4 regions of the Marinobacterium sp. MBR-111 genome follow, and region 3 is predicted to be linked to each of the others. Evidence: predicted binding sites of a transcription regulator. Region 3 holds the regulator's gene; each other region holds the start of a gene.
The links. The regulator sigma-54, encoded in region 3, starts transcription at its own class of promoters, with help from an activator protein. The targets are predictions, from matches to a motif close to TGGCACNNNNNTTGCTNT.
Positions count from the first base shown of each region.

Region 1 (3,283 bases), on a different contig from region 3:
GATAGAGCCCTACGGCAGCAGCCAGACTGATGGCAATGCCGGTTGGGCTGTCAGCGAACGTGAAGTAGGCGGATACGTTTTCCCAGCTGGTGATTGGACTTGAAAACATGATGTGCTCCTCGGTGCCATTCGCACCCTTGTTGACTCATCTTTCGTTCATGGGGCGCTGCCAAGACAGCGCCATTTCAGTGAAAGCTCAGACCAGTTTTTCCTGACCCGGCTCCAGCGTGTTCTCGATGATCGCCTGTGCCGGCAGTGACTCTGGGTAGGGCTTGGCCGGGATTTCGACCAGGTCCAGACCGAGCACTTCGACCTGAGGCGGTACACGCAGGGCATTCAGTTTCTTCAGCACGTAGGAGATGCCCCAGCCCGGAATGAAGCCGGTCAGTGCCATCACGATGCCACCAATCAGCTGCCCGGTTAGAGTAATATCAGGCAGGTCACCCACATTCGGGTAAGAAGAGGCAAACACACCGACCATCACGACACCGTAAAGGCCACAGAAACCGTGTACTGCCACCGCACCCACGGCATCATCCACGCCCATCTTCTCGATCATGCGGCCCACAACCGGCATCAGTGCACCACCGCTGGCGGCGATGACAAAGGCCAGACCCGGGTAGTAGAGATCCAGCCCCGCAGCCACGGTGATGATCCCTGCCAGGCCACCGGACATGGTCCAGAACGGCTCACGCGAGGTCAGGTAGGCACCGATGACACCACCGGCAAAGCCCATCAAGGTGTTGAAGCCGAACGCGGACAGGTTGGTCGGGTTGCCATAGATCGTGGTCCAGCCGGTATCACCACTATTAAAGATGATGCAGCCACCCAGGAAGCCAAAGAAACCGACGATGATCATCATCAGGCCGATCAGTGACATCGGCAGGCTGTGTGGCGGGATATACATCGCAACACCGTTCTGGAACTTGCCAACGCGCGCACCCAGGTTCATCAGCACACCCAGCGCGAAGAAGCCGGCAACCCCATGTACCACACCAGACGCACCCACATCGTGGTAGCCCAGCTTGGTCAGCAGCCAGCCATCCGGGTGCCAACCCCAGGCACCAGCCAGAATCCAGACAGCGGAACCAAGAATGGCCGCCAGGATCAGGAAGGCACTCAGACGGATACGTTCGATCACGGCACCGGACAGGATCGAGCCGGTGGTAGCACCAAACAGGGCGAAGGCGGCGAAGAAGATGCCGGTACCCATATCCTTAACGTCAGGCCCCATGCTCACACTCCAGGGCAGCGCCGCAGAAGCATCAATCGGAATCAGGCCGTTCGGGAAGGCATTGTAGATCCACCAGCCGAAGAAGTAGAAGGTTGGAATAATGACCGAAAGGGTCAGAATATTCTTCATCCCTGAGGTCAGGGCGTTCTTGACGCGGGAAGCGCCAATTTCATAGGCGAGGAATCCGGCATGGATCATGAACATGATGGCAGTACACCACCAGTAGAACACTTCCACATTCATCGCTTGGTGCATTTCGAAAGTCGCCTTGAGCGACTCCACGGTTTCCACAGTCATAGGCTTGTCCTCGTTTATGCGGAAAGGGTCCGCTTTTGTTTGCTGCGTCGCAGCATATAAGCCCGAACATCCTTGCTCTTCAGTGATATTTATTTCCTGATAAGAAAAAGCAAACCATGTGCCAAAAGTATCCACAACCCATAAAATATAGAAATAACATTTATAAGATATTGTTTTATAACGTTTTAAAAACAATTAACTCTTGAGTGAAAAATTATTTTCTCGGATAAAACACCCTGTGGATAATTACCGTGCTTTATACGAGGGCTTTTCGCACTTGCGTGCACCCGTATTGTTCATTTAGTAGCCAAGCACAAAAAAAGCGCCCACAAAGGCACTGCTGTCCCATAGTTTTTGATCATAAAGGGATCCTCATTTGAGGGTCCCTTTTTTCTGGCTTTAGTGGAGGAGGATTAAGCAGCGCCCACAAAGGGCGCTTTCATGAAAGATATTTTCAGGGGTATCAGCTTCTCACTTTGATCCGCTCCGGATCATGGAAAGGCAGTGCCTGAACCTGAGCCGGCAACCGCTTCTGCAGTCCGTCCAGCTGACCCACTTCCAGTCGGGTACCCGGTTCAGACCAGGCGGGCTGAACCCGACAGAGTGCAATCATTTTGCCCAGCAAGGGCGAGGCCGTTGCGCTGGTTATCTGACCAACCGGCATGCGCCCGTCGTACACCAGATCACCGTGGTGAACAGGCTCATTGCCATCCAGCACCAGCCCCACCAGCTTCTGCCTGCTCTCAGGCGACTGCCGCTGCAGCGCCGCTCGCCCGCTGAAGTCTTCTTCCTTGGTTTTCATCGGCACGGTGAAGCCGATGCCGGCCTCGTAGGGGTTGGTCTGGTTGCAGAATTCGTGCTCAGCAAAGATCAAGCCCGCCTCGATTCGCAGCATGTCCAACGCGGCAAACCCCAGTGGCGCCAGACCATGGGGCTGGCCGGCCTGCCAAATCGCATCCCATACCGCTGCGCCGTCATCGGGATGACACCACACCTCAAAACCCAACTCACCGGTGTAGCCGGTCCGCGAAACCATCAGCGGTATGCCTTCCGGCCCGCCCAAACGGCCAATGGTGAAGTGGAACCACTTCAATTCGCTCACCGGTGTCCGGTTTTCCGGCTGCCAGATCAATTCCGACAGCAGCGCTCGGCTGTTGGGCCCCTGTACGGCCAGGTTATGCAGCTGGTCGGTCGACTCACGAATACTGACCCGATCTCCGCGCTGGGCGGCCAGCTCACGCAGCCAGGTGCCGGACCAGGGATCGCCGCATACCCAGCGGAAGGCCTGCTCCCCCATGCGGAACAGCGTGCCGTCATCCACCATGCCACCGGTCTCGAAACAGGCGGCCGAGTAGACAATTTCACCCACCGCAAGCCGGCGCACATTACGGGTCAGGGCATACTGCAACAGCGCTTCGGCATCGGGGCCAACCACTTCGAACTTGCGCAACGGCGACAGATCCATGACAGCGACGGACTCACGACAGGCCAGATATTCGGCACGCGCGCCCCAACCTTCAAATTCGGTCGGCACCCAATAGCCGCGGTATTCATCAAAGTGCTTGGTCAGTTTCGAAGTACGGCTGTGAAACGCGGTCTGTTTGGTCATGCGCGGCAACTCCTCAGGCACCACGCGATGGGCAATGGCGCGCTCGAACTGGTTTTCCGCGCCATAGACGCGGACATGGATATCGGTGGGTATCCAGCCATTGGCCGGATCGATGTCATCAGGGCAGGCTGAAGACGCGCATA
Region 1 covers NZ_JBEPQA010000008.1:18,624-21,906, reverse strand. Annotated here, with positions in the region: gene ABIE61_RS07745 (hypothetical protein) at 1-109, opposite strand, end outside; gene ABIE61_RS07740 (ammonium transporter) at 197-1,531, opposite strand; gene ABIE61_RS07735 (DUF1989 domain-containing protein) at 1,995-3,283, opposite strand, start outside.
Region 1: a site for sigma-54 is predicted at 1,638-1,655, ahead of ABIE61_RS07740 (ammonium transporter). Genes of this name have one in related genera too.

Region 2 (3,283 bases), on a different contig from region 3:
TGCTCGTAGGCACCGCAGAATTCGGTCTTGTCCTTGGACACGGTGAAGTCCAGACCCAGCTCCCAGAGCGTATCGCCGGCCGGTTCGTTTTCGAACGGGTACATCTCGGAGTTATCGAACGGATAGAACAACAGGTAGCTTTCGGTACGCAGCCAGTCGAGAGCGGTGAAAGAGCAGGGAATAATGCCGAACGCCTTGCCGTGCTCCAGAATGCCGTCCCAGATGGTGGTGGCGTCGGCCGCCTTGCAGAAGATCTCGTAACCGCGCTCGCCGGTATAGCCGGTGCGTGAAATGGTGATCGGGCAACCGAACAGGCGTGCGTGCGTGTGGTGGAAGTAGGCCAGATCCCGGATGCCGGGGATATGCTCAGCAAGGAAGTCCACCGCAGTGGGGCCTTGCAGTGACAGATCGTGCATGTCGTCATCAAACAGCACGGCAACCTGTTTGCCCAGTGCCGCTTGGGTCAGGCGTTCATAGCCGGCGCCGGTGCCATGCACAACCATGAAAGCGTTGGGGCCCATGCGGTAGATGACACAGTCATCGATAAACTTGCCGGCTTCATTCAGCATGGTCGCGTAGACCGCCTTGCCCGGATACAGCTTGGAGATGTCACGCGTGGTGGCCCACTCCAGAAGACTCTCGGCATGTGGACCCACGTAGTGCACCTTCTTCAAGCCTGATACATCCATCAAGCCTGCCTTGGTACGGATTGCTTCGTGCTCATCGGCCAGAGTGTAACCGCTTTTGCTGTAGGTCCATGCCGTAGGCAGGCCGTTCCAGTCTTCAAGGTTTGAGCCCAGGGCACGATGTCTTTCAGCCAGTGCGGCGATACGCCATGAATTAGCCATTTTTCTCTCCATTGGTAACAGATCATAATTAATTCCTGAAGAGGAACTATTATTCCTGATAGGAAAGCAAGTTCCGGGCCATTAAGACTCAACCTCATGATTTATAAAATGAAAAAATAATCCCAATCAAAACTGGCTCGGGCCTTGGCCAATATTTGGGTACGGGTAGCTGAAGTGCGACCCGTTTTGGGTCAACCGGGGTACTTTTGCACCGTAATGATCATCTGCCCTGTGCTGAGTCATCCGGATACGGAAATGCACTGTTGCTGTGCCCTTATAGAGGAGATGTTTTGGATTGATGATCCTAAGATATTGAAATCTATATATTTTCATCTTTTGGCAGAAAAATTGCTTTTCCTGAGGAGAAATAAATTACACCACTAATAAATTTTGGGTAACCCAAAAGGAGTAGTGATGCAGATCGATCCATCCATTAAGAGTCGTCCAACCTACACGCTACCCGAGCTGGTCGCGACGGCAGGGTTACAGTTGTTTGTCAGTGAGTCAGACGCAGAGCACCTGCTGGAACCGCTGTACCGTCAGTGTGCGGAATCAGGTGCCCAATGGCTGGTGGCGGAACCGGGCAATGCCCCGGGCACGCTGGCGGATTCCCTGTCGGGCTACCTGCAACACATTCTGAATGACGCGCCGGTGACCACCCGGCTGTACGTGGCCGGAAGTGAAGGCTTCCTGTGGGACATACGCAATCAAGCGCTGTCGGCCGGGCTGGTTGATGAGCAGATCCAGCTGGCCCCTCCGATTAGTGCCGCCCGCCGGTTGTTCTGCACCCATTGCTACACCCTCATGGAGGGGGTGGCAGCCAGTCCTCACACCTGCACAGGGTGTGGTCGTTTGTTGTTGGTACGGGATCATTTTGCCCGTCTGCATGGTGCCTACGTAGGGGTGCAGATCAATGCTGAAGATCCTGATGAACAGCCGGAACAGGAGGTGTTGCAGTAATGAGTATCGACAGCATACCGGTGCGTGTGATGGCCATCGAGCAGGTGGCACCGATGATTCGAGAGTTCAAACTGGAAGCGATTGAAGGCCGACTGCCGGCGTTTTCACCCGGCAGTCATGTTCAGGTGATCATGCCGGGCGCATCGCGCGAGATCCGCAATGCCTATTCGTTGTGCGGTGACCCTGCCACGCCGCGCCGGTACAGCATTGCCGTGCGGTTGCAGGACGCCTCCCGTGGCGGTTCTTCTTTCATGCATGGACAGGTGAACGTAGGGGACCAGCTGGCGATCACACCACCGGCCAACCTCTTTGCTCCCGTGATGACTGCCCGCAAACACCTGCTGATTGCCGGTGGCGTTGGCATCACCCCCTTCATGTCGTATATCCCGGAACTCAAACGGAAGGGTGCTGAGTTCGAGTTGCACTATCTGTATCGAAGTAGTCAAACCGGCGCCTATCTGGATCAACTGCAGCAGCAACTTGGATCGGCTCTCCATCGCTATGACTCTGTGCAGGGTAATAAATGTGACCTGACTGCCGTGTTGAGCGGTCAGGGGCCGGGGACCCATGTCTATATCTGTGGCCCTGAATCGTTGATTGATGGTGTTCGCAGCACGGCAGCCGCTTTGGGCTGGCCAGACAGCCTGATCCATTTCGAAGCCTTTGCCGCACCCGAGCCGGGCGAGCCGTTCAAGGCGCAGCTGACCCACAGCGGAAAAACGGTGGACGTAGCGGCCGATGAAAGCCTGCTTGAAGCGCTGGAGCGTGAAGGCGTCAAGGTTCCCAATCTGTGCCGTGCAGGCGTCTGTGGCCAATGTCGCACGGCTGTTCTTGAGGGCGATGTTGAACATCGAGATGACTTCCTGTCCAACGACGAGCGCTCCAGCGGCAGCTGCATTATGCCCTGTGTCTCCCGTGCCGCCGGCAAACACCTGACTTTGGATCTATAGGAGCGACAGCTATGCGCATGTCACCCAAACCCGTACAAACCTTTCGTGATGACTTTACCTACAGCAACAGCCCCGGTGCCGTTGCACGTTTTCCGTTCCCGTTTCCAGAGGACGAGTATCGCTACTCGGTCAACATTGAGCCCCACGTGACGCCGGGGCCGGAAGGGTCAGTGTTTGAGTTTCTGCTGGATATCGACGAACACTATCTGTCGGAGATGGCCGAGCGTGCCACCGTGCTGGAAGAAAATCCCAAACGCTGTCTGGCGATGCCGCATATGGATCTCGCGTGCTGGGATATGATCGAGCGATGCATGACATCACTGGCAGCGGATTACCCCGAACATTTCAGCCTGCAGGTTGATGGTGACCAGTGGACCTGGGAAAACCGGCTGCTCAATATCAAGGATAGCTTCACCTTTGGTGACAGCAGCACCTTGCCGTTGCCACCGATGGAGTACATGGGCCGTCAGGTACAGGGCGACTTCGCACTGTTGGACCAGCGTGATGGTGACCTGTTCCTGGATG
Region 2 covers NZ_JBEPQA010000028.1:6,600-9,882, forward strand. Annotated here, with positions in the region: gene ABIE61_RS15870 (aminomethyl transferase family protein) at 1-848, opposite strand, end outside; gene ABIE61_RS15875 (dimethylamine monooxygenase subunit DmmA family protein) at 1,263-1,808, shown strand; gene ABIE61_RS15880 (PDR/VanB family oxidoreductase) at 1,808-2,758, shown strand; gene ABIE61_RS15885 (heme-dependent oxidative N-demethylase family protein) at 2,770-3,283, shown strand, end outside.
Region 2: a site for sigma-54 is predicted at 1,186-1,203, ahead of ABIE61_RS15875 (dimethylamine monooxygenase subunit DmmA family protein). Genes of this name have one in related genera too.

Region 3 (3,283 bases):
AGCATCAAGAAACAGGGTTTCGGTGCTCAGCTTGGACTGTTCACGCAGAGTGCACATCACACTGGGGAACTGTTTCAGGTTGCTCAGAAGGTTGCGAGCATCAATGCTGACGGCAATTTCTCGATTAGGGTTTTCCTCAGCCAGCATCAGTCGGATCAGCTCGGGCAGAAGCAGGGCCGGCAGGTTGTCGATGCAGTAGAAACCGACATCTTCCAGTGCCTGCAGGGCGGTGCTTTTGCCTGAGCCGGAGCGGCCGCTGATGACGACCAGTCGCATGTCAGGCGCCTCTGCAGAGAGTTTGGACGCGATCCAGCAGGCTTGAGGAATCTTCGCAGCTGCGCAGTGATTCACGGGTGCTGGAGTCGTTGAACAGCTCTGCCAACCCTGCCAGTGTCTGCAGGTGCTCTTCAGCGCCGTCTTCGGGAACCAGCAGGAAGCAGATCAGGTCGACTGGACGGTTGTCGATGGCATCGAAGTCAATCGGGCTGGACAGCGTCATCAGTAATCCGATGGCTGTTGTAACACCTGGAATTCTGCAATGAGGAATGGCAACGCCTTCACCGATACCGGTGCTGCCAAGGCGTTCTCGGTTGATCAGGCCGCTGAAGATATCTTCAGCGGCCATGCCGTCCAGCTGCTCGGCGATAGTCTGGCTGGCGAGCTCAAGCGCTCGCTTTTTGCTGACCACATCGACGTGGCAGAGTGTACGGGATGAGGTCAGCAGTTCTGATAGTTGCATGTCGTGACGTGCTGCTACCGGTTATTTGTGGGATTTGAGTTTTTCTTTGTGCTTGATGATCTGGCGGTCAAGCTTGTCCACCATGCCATCAATTGCAGCATACATGTCATCATGCTCATGCGCTGCGAATACTTCACCGCCGGCCAGGTGGATATCGGCTTCGGCCTTCTGGCGCAGCTTCTCGACACTGAGGGTGACCTGTACATTGGTGATGTTATCGAAGTGGCGTTCCAGTCGGTCGAACTTGGTACGTACATATTCGTTCAGGGCGTCAGTCAGTTCGACGTGATGGCCAGTGATGTTGATCTGCATAGGTTTTCTCCTCGTCATAAAGCACGTTCTTCCGGCGTGCCTGTAGTCTCATTAAACCAGACGCTTGCGCTCATTAGAAGGCGGAATGTTCATCGCTTCACGATATTTTGCCACTGTGCGTCTGGCTACGTTAAATCCTTGCTCTTTCAGCAGGTCGGCTATCTTGTTATCACTGAGTGGTTTTGCGGTATTCTCCGCGCTGATCAGCTTCTTGATCAAGGCACGAATGGCGGTAGAGGAGGCAGCGCCTCCGTCTGACGTGCTCACATGGCTGGAGAAAAAATACTTCAGCTCGAAGATGCCTCGGGGCGTATGCATGTATTTCTGGGTAGTGACACGGGAAATGGTTGATTCGTGCATCTCTACGGCTTCAGCGATGTCATGCAGAACCATCGGCTTCATACCCTCTTCACCTTCCTCGAAAAAATCGATCTGGCGGGCCACGATCTCGGTGGCGACCTTGAGCAGGGTTTCGTTGCGACTCAGCAGGCTCTTCAGAAACCAGCGCGCTTCCTGTAGATGGTTTTTCAGATAGGTGTTGTCAGCGCTGTTGTCGGCCCGTCTTATAAGATCAGCATAGTCGGTATTGATACGCAGCTTGGGGGATGCCTCTGAGTTGAGGCTTACATTCCACTGCCCCCGCACCTTGCGCACCACGACGTCGGGTATAACGTACTCTGACTGTTCACTGCTGATGCTGGTGCCCGGTTTTGGATTAAGCGACTGGATCAGACTGATGATCTGTTGCAGGGCCTCTTCCTTCAGGCGCATGCGGCGCATCAAGGTACGATAGTCATGATTGCCGAGCAGACCCAGGTGATCGCGTACCAGGCGTAATGCCTCTTTCAGCATCGGAGTGTTTTCAGGCAGCTGGCGCAGCTGTATCTGCAGACATTCGCTCAGGTCTCGTGCGCAGACACCGGGCGGGTCAAACTGTTGCAGGCGGTGCAGTACCGTTTCAATCTCTTCAGGCTCGGCATCTGCAAACAGCTGGGGTTCGCTCCGGGTGAAGTGTTCCAGAACTTCATCTACGTCCGTGCGTAGATAGCCATCCGGATCGACAGCATCGATAAGGGCCATGGCGACCATACGGTCAGGGTCACTCATGGGGGTCAGGTTGAGCTGCCACAGCAGGTGATCCTGAAGGCTGTCTTCGGCCGAATCGTTATCACCGGGTTCCCAGTCATCATCACGGGCAGGACCGGGTGTACTCTGGTGCTGGAAGGTATCATCCCAGTTGCTGTCGGTGGACAGCTCACGAGGGATTTCATCATTCCAGCGCTCTTCCAGTGCGTTTTCGTCCCAGCTGTCCTCGTCAGCGGTGTCGTTAGAGAGGCTGTCGGCAGAGGCGTCGTGACGATCATCACGGGCTTCAGTCTGGGTCTCTTCGGCGCTGTCCAGTTCCTCCTCGACTTCCAGCAGTGGGTTGCTCTCCAGGGCTTCCTGGATCTCCTGCTGCAGGTCCAGCGTTGACAGTTGCAGCAGACGTATTGCTTGTTGCAACTGGGGTGTCATCGTCAGATGCTGGCCGATCTTGAGTTGTAACGATTGCTTCATATCAGAGCTGCCAGGTGGACGGAGTGGATGTACATGATTGACGACTCAGGATCAAAGGGAAAACTGCTCGCCCAGATAGGCACGGCGAACCTGTTCGTTAGCCAGGATCTCGGCCGGTGTGCCCTGTGCGAGTATCCCCCCTTCACTTACGATATATGCTCGTTCGCAGATGTCGAGTGTCTCGCGCACGTTATGATCGGTGATCAGAATGCCAATGCCGCGAGACTGTAGGTGGCGAATGGTTTGTTTGATATCGCTGACCGAGATTGGATCAACGCCGGCAAAGGGTTCGTCCAGCAGGATAAAGTCAGGCTCGGTTGCCAAGGCCCGTGCGATTTCAACACGTCGACGCTCTCCGCCAGACAGGGCCATACCCAGACTATTGCGCAGGTGAGTAATGTGGAACTCTTCCAGCAGCTGCTCCAGCAATGCCTTACGATCCGAGGTGTTCAGCTCCTTGCGAGTTTCCAGAATGGCCATCAGGTTGTCATGTACGCTCAGCTTCCGAAACACCGAAGCTTCCTGAGGCAGATAGCCGATACCGCGGCGAGCGCGCTCATGCATGGGCAGGCGGGTAACGTCGTCCTGGTGCAGTCGGATTTGTCCCCGGTCGGCGTGGATAAGCCCCACGATCATATAAAAGCAGGTGGTCTTGCCGGCACCGTTGGGTCCCAG
Region 3 covers NZ_JBEPQA010000013.1:36,993-40,275, forward strand. Annotated here, with positions in the region: gene rapZ (RNase adapter RapZ) at 1-276, opposite strand, end outside; gene ABIE61_RS10630 (PTS sugar transporter subunit IIA) at 278-739, opposite strand; gene hpf (ribosome hibernation promoting factor) at 761-1,051, opposite strand; gene ABIE61_RS10640 (RNA polymerase factor sigma-54) at 1,103-2,608, opposite strand; gene lptB (LPS export ABC transporter ATP-binding protein) at 2,660-3,283, opposite strand, start outside.

Region 4 (3,283 bases), on a different contig from region 3:
GATCTCTTTTGCCTCTTCCGGCGGCAGGTCGTACAGATCCTTGTCAGCCGGATCGCCCGGGTGGATCTTGTTCTGGATACCGTCAAGGCCGGCCATCAGCAGCGCTGCAAAGCAGAGGTACGGGTTGGCAGCCGGATCAGGGAAGCGCGCTTCAACTCGACGCCCTTTCGGACTGGTGGTGTACGGAATACGCAGGGAAGCGGAACGGTTGCGGGCGGAGTAAGCCAGCATAACCGGTGCTTCGAAGCCCGGGACCAGACGCTTGTAGGAGTTGGTAGACGGGTTGCAGATAGCATTCAGCGCTTTAGCGTGCTTAACGATACCACCAATGTAGTACAGAGCGGTTTCGCTCAGACCACCGTAACCGTCACCTGCGAAGATGTTGGCACCGTCCTTGGACATGGACAGGTGAACATGCATGCCGGAACCGTTATCACCAACCAGCGGCTTGGGCATGAAGGTAGCGGTTTTGCCGTATGCATGCGCAACGTTGTGTACACAGTACTTCAGGATCTGAACTTCGTCTGCCTTGGCGACCAGGGTGTTGCCACGCACACCGATTTCACACTGACCGGCAGTCGCCACTTCGTGGTGGTGTACTTCGATGGTCAGGCCCATGGCTTCCATGGCATCGCACATCGCTGCACGCAGATCATGCAGGGAATCAATCGGCGGAACCGGGAAGTAACCGCCTTTGACGCGCGGACGGTGACCGGTGTTACCACCCTCGATCTTGTGGTTGGATGCCCATGATGCTTCTTCAGACTGGATGCTGTAACCGCAGCCACTGATGTCGGCGTGCCACTCAACACCGTCAAACACGAAGAATTCGGGTTCTGGGCCCAACATAGCGGAGTCGGCAATACCGGTAGACTTCAGATACTCTTCAGCGCGCTTGGCAACAGAACGCGGATCACGCTCATAACCCTGGCCAGTAGCCGGCTCGATGATGTCACAGCGTACGATAACGGTTGCATCTTCGGTAAAGGGATCCAGAACGGAAGCACTGTCATCCGGACGCAGGATCATGTCGGATTCCTGAATACCCTTCCAGCCGGCAATGGAAGAACCATCAAACATTTTGCCGTCTTCAAAGAAGTCATCACCCATGTCTGTGACAGGGATGGTCACGTGCTGTTCCTTGCCTTTGAAATCGGTGAAGCGCATGTCGATCCATTTTGCGCCGCTTTCTTTGATCAGATTCAGAGTCTTCTCTGACATTTGGCTATCCCCACTCGTTATTAAGTATTGCCAAAACAATACTTCTGTCATTACGGATCCGGAAACCGGTTTGCTATTACATAAGCAAAGGCTGTGCCATCTTGAAAATCATGCTAACCCACTGATTTTCTGTTTATCTCACATCCTTTGATAATACAGAAGGCACCAAAATCGTGCATGCCGGGAAATAATGACCCATTAAGGTGCATTAATGGTCGATTTTGGGGCCGTACTGGTAATCGGTAATCCATGATAGTGCAATCAGACCAGAAATGCTGTGCCTGAGGCAGGCTTCCCGACAGCTTTTTTTACCAGTAACCTGTGACGACGAGATGCTCAACCAACGGAGAGGAACATGGCTGCCAGGGAATTGATGATTGCCACACTGATGACCGCATTATTGAGCATCAGCACCGCTGCGACAGCCTCCACCGCCTCAGAGGAAAGCTACCGCAAGCGCTTCCCGGCCCAGTGGCTGGAACGTAACGGTGAGATCAGACTGGAAACAATCTGCTACAACTACCCCGATAGCAGCTATATGTATCGACTCTGCCGCGAGCAGGCCGCCCACACACTTCGAGCCCGCTGCAGTCGTTACCGTGCACTGACGGATACCTATAGCGGCGATACCCGATCGCACTATCTGCACATGGCTCAGAAATACTGCACCGCAAGCGAGCAGTATCAGTCTGAGGTCAATGGAAAAAAATAGACTGCTGTCACAGAATAATGATCACTCAGTGATCGCTTGTTTAACCTCCCTTCCGTATAATGTCGCGCTTTACACCATCACAGGGTACACACGCGTGATTGAAAACCTCCGAAATATTGCCATTATCGCCCACGTTGACCACGGCAAAACCACACTGGTCGACAAGCTGCTGCAGCAGTCAGGCACTCTGAACCGCCGCGATGAAAGCGCTGAGCGCATCATGGATTCCAATGACCAGGAGCGTGAGCGCGGTATCACCATTCTGGCCAAGAACACGGCCATTCGCTGGAACGACTATCGTATCAACATCGTTGACACCCCGGGACATGCGGACTTTGGTGGTGAGGTTGAACGTGTACTCTCCATGGTGGACTCGGTTCTGCTGCTGGTGGATGCGGTTGACGGCCCGATGCCGCAGACCCGCTTCGTAACTCAGAAAGCCTTTGCTCAGGGCCTGCACCCGATCGTGGTCATCAACAAGATCGACCGCCCGGGCGCACGTCCGGACTGGGTTATGGACCAGGTATTTGACCTGTTCGACAACCTGGGTGCCACCGACGAACAGCTCGACTTCCCGATCGTCTACGCTTCTGCCCTGAACGGCATTGCCGGCAATGACCCCGAAGAAATGGCCGACGACATGACGCCGCTGTTCGAAGCGATCGTCAAGCACGTGCACGCACCGCGTGTCGATGCCGACGGCCCGTTCCAGATGCAGATCTCCGCACTGGACTACAACAGCTATGTGGGTGTTATCGGTGTCGGCCGCGTGTCCCGTGGCCGGATCAAAACCAACACTCAGGTGAAGGTAATCGACAGCCACGCCAAGGTGCGAAACGGTCGTGTGCTCAAGATCATGGGCTACCATGGTCTGGAGCGTATTGAAGTTGATACGGCTCAGGCAGGTGACATCATCTGCGTGACCGGTCTGGATGAGCTGAACATCTCCGATACCCTCTGCGACCCGGAAGTGGTCGAAGCACTGCCGGCACTGTCGGTAGACGAGCCCACCGTATCCATGACCTTCCAGGTTAACGACTCTCCGTTTGCAGGCCAGGAAGGCAAGTTCGTCACCAGCCGTAACATCAAGGAGCGTCTGGATCGTGAACTGATTCATAACGTGGCCCTGCGTGTTGAGCCCGGTGATACCCCGGAAAAATTCCGTGTATCCGGTCGTGGTGAACTGCACCTGTCGGTACTGATCGAATCCATGCGCCGCGAAGGCTTCGAGCTGGGTGTATCACGCCCCGAAGTTATTCAGAAAGAAGTGAACGGCGAAATCCACGAGCCTTACGAAGTCGTGATGATCGACGTGGAAGAAGAGCACCAGGGCTCCATCATCGAAGAACT
Region 4 covers NZ_JBEPQA010000003.1:95,240-98,522, reverse strand. Annotated here, with positions in the region: gene glnA (glutamate--ammonia ligase) at 1-1,221, opposite strand, end outside; gene ABIE61_RS03125 (hypothetical protein) at 1,577-1,933, shown strand; gene typA (translational GTPase TypA) at 2,028-3,283, shown strand, end outside.
Region 4: a site for sigma-54 is predicted at 1,303-1,320, ahead of glnA (glutamate--ammonia ligase). Genes of this name have one in related genera too.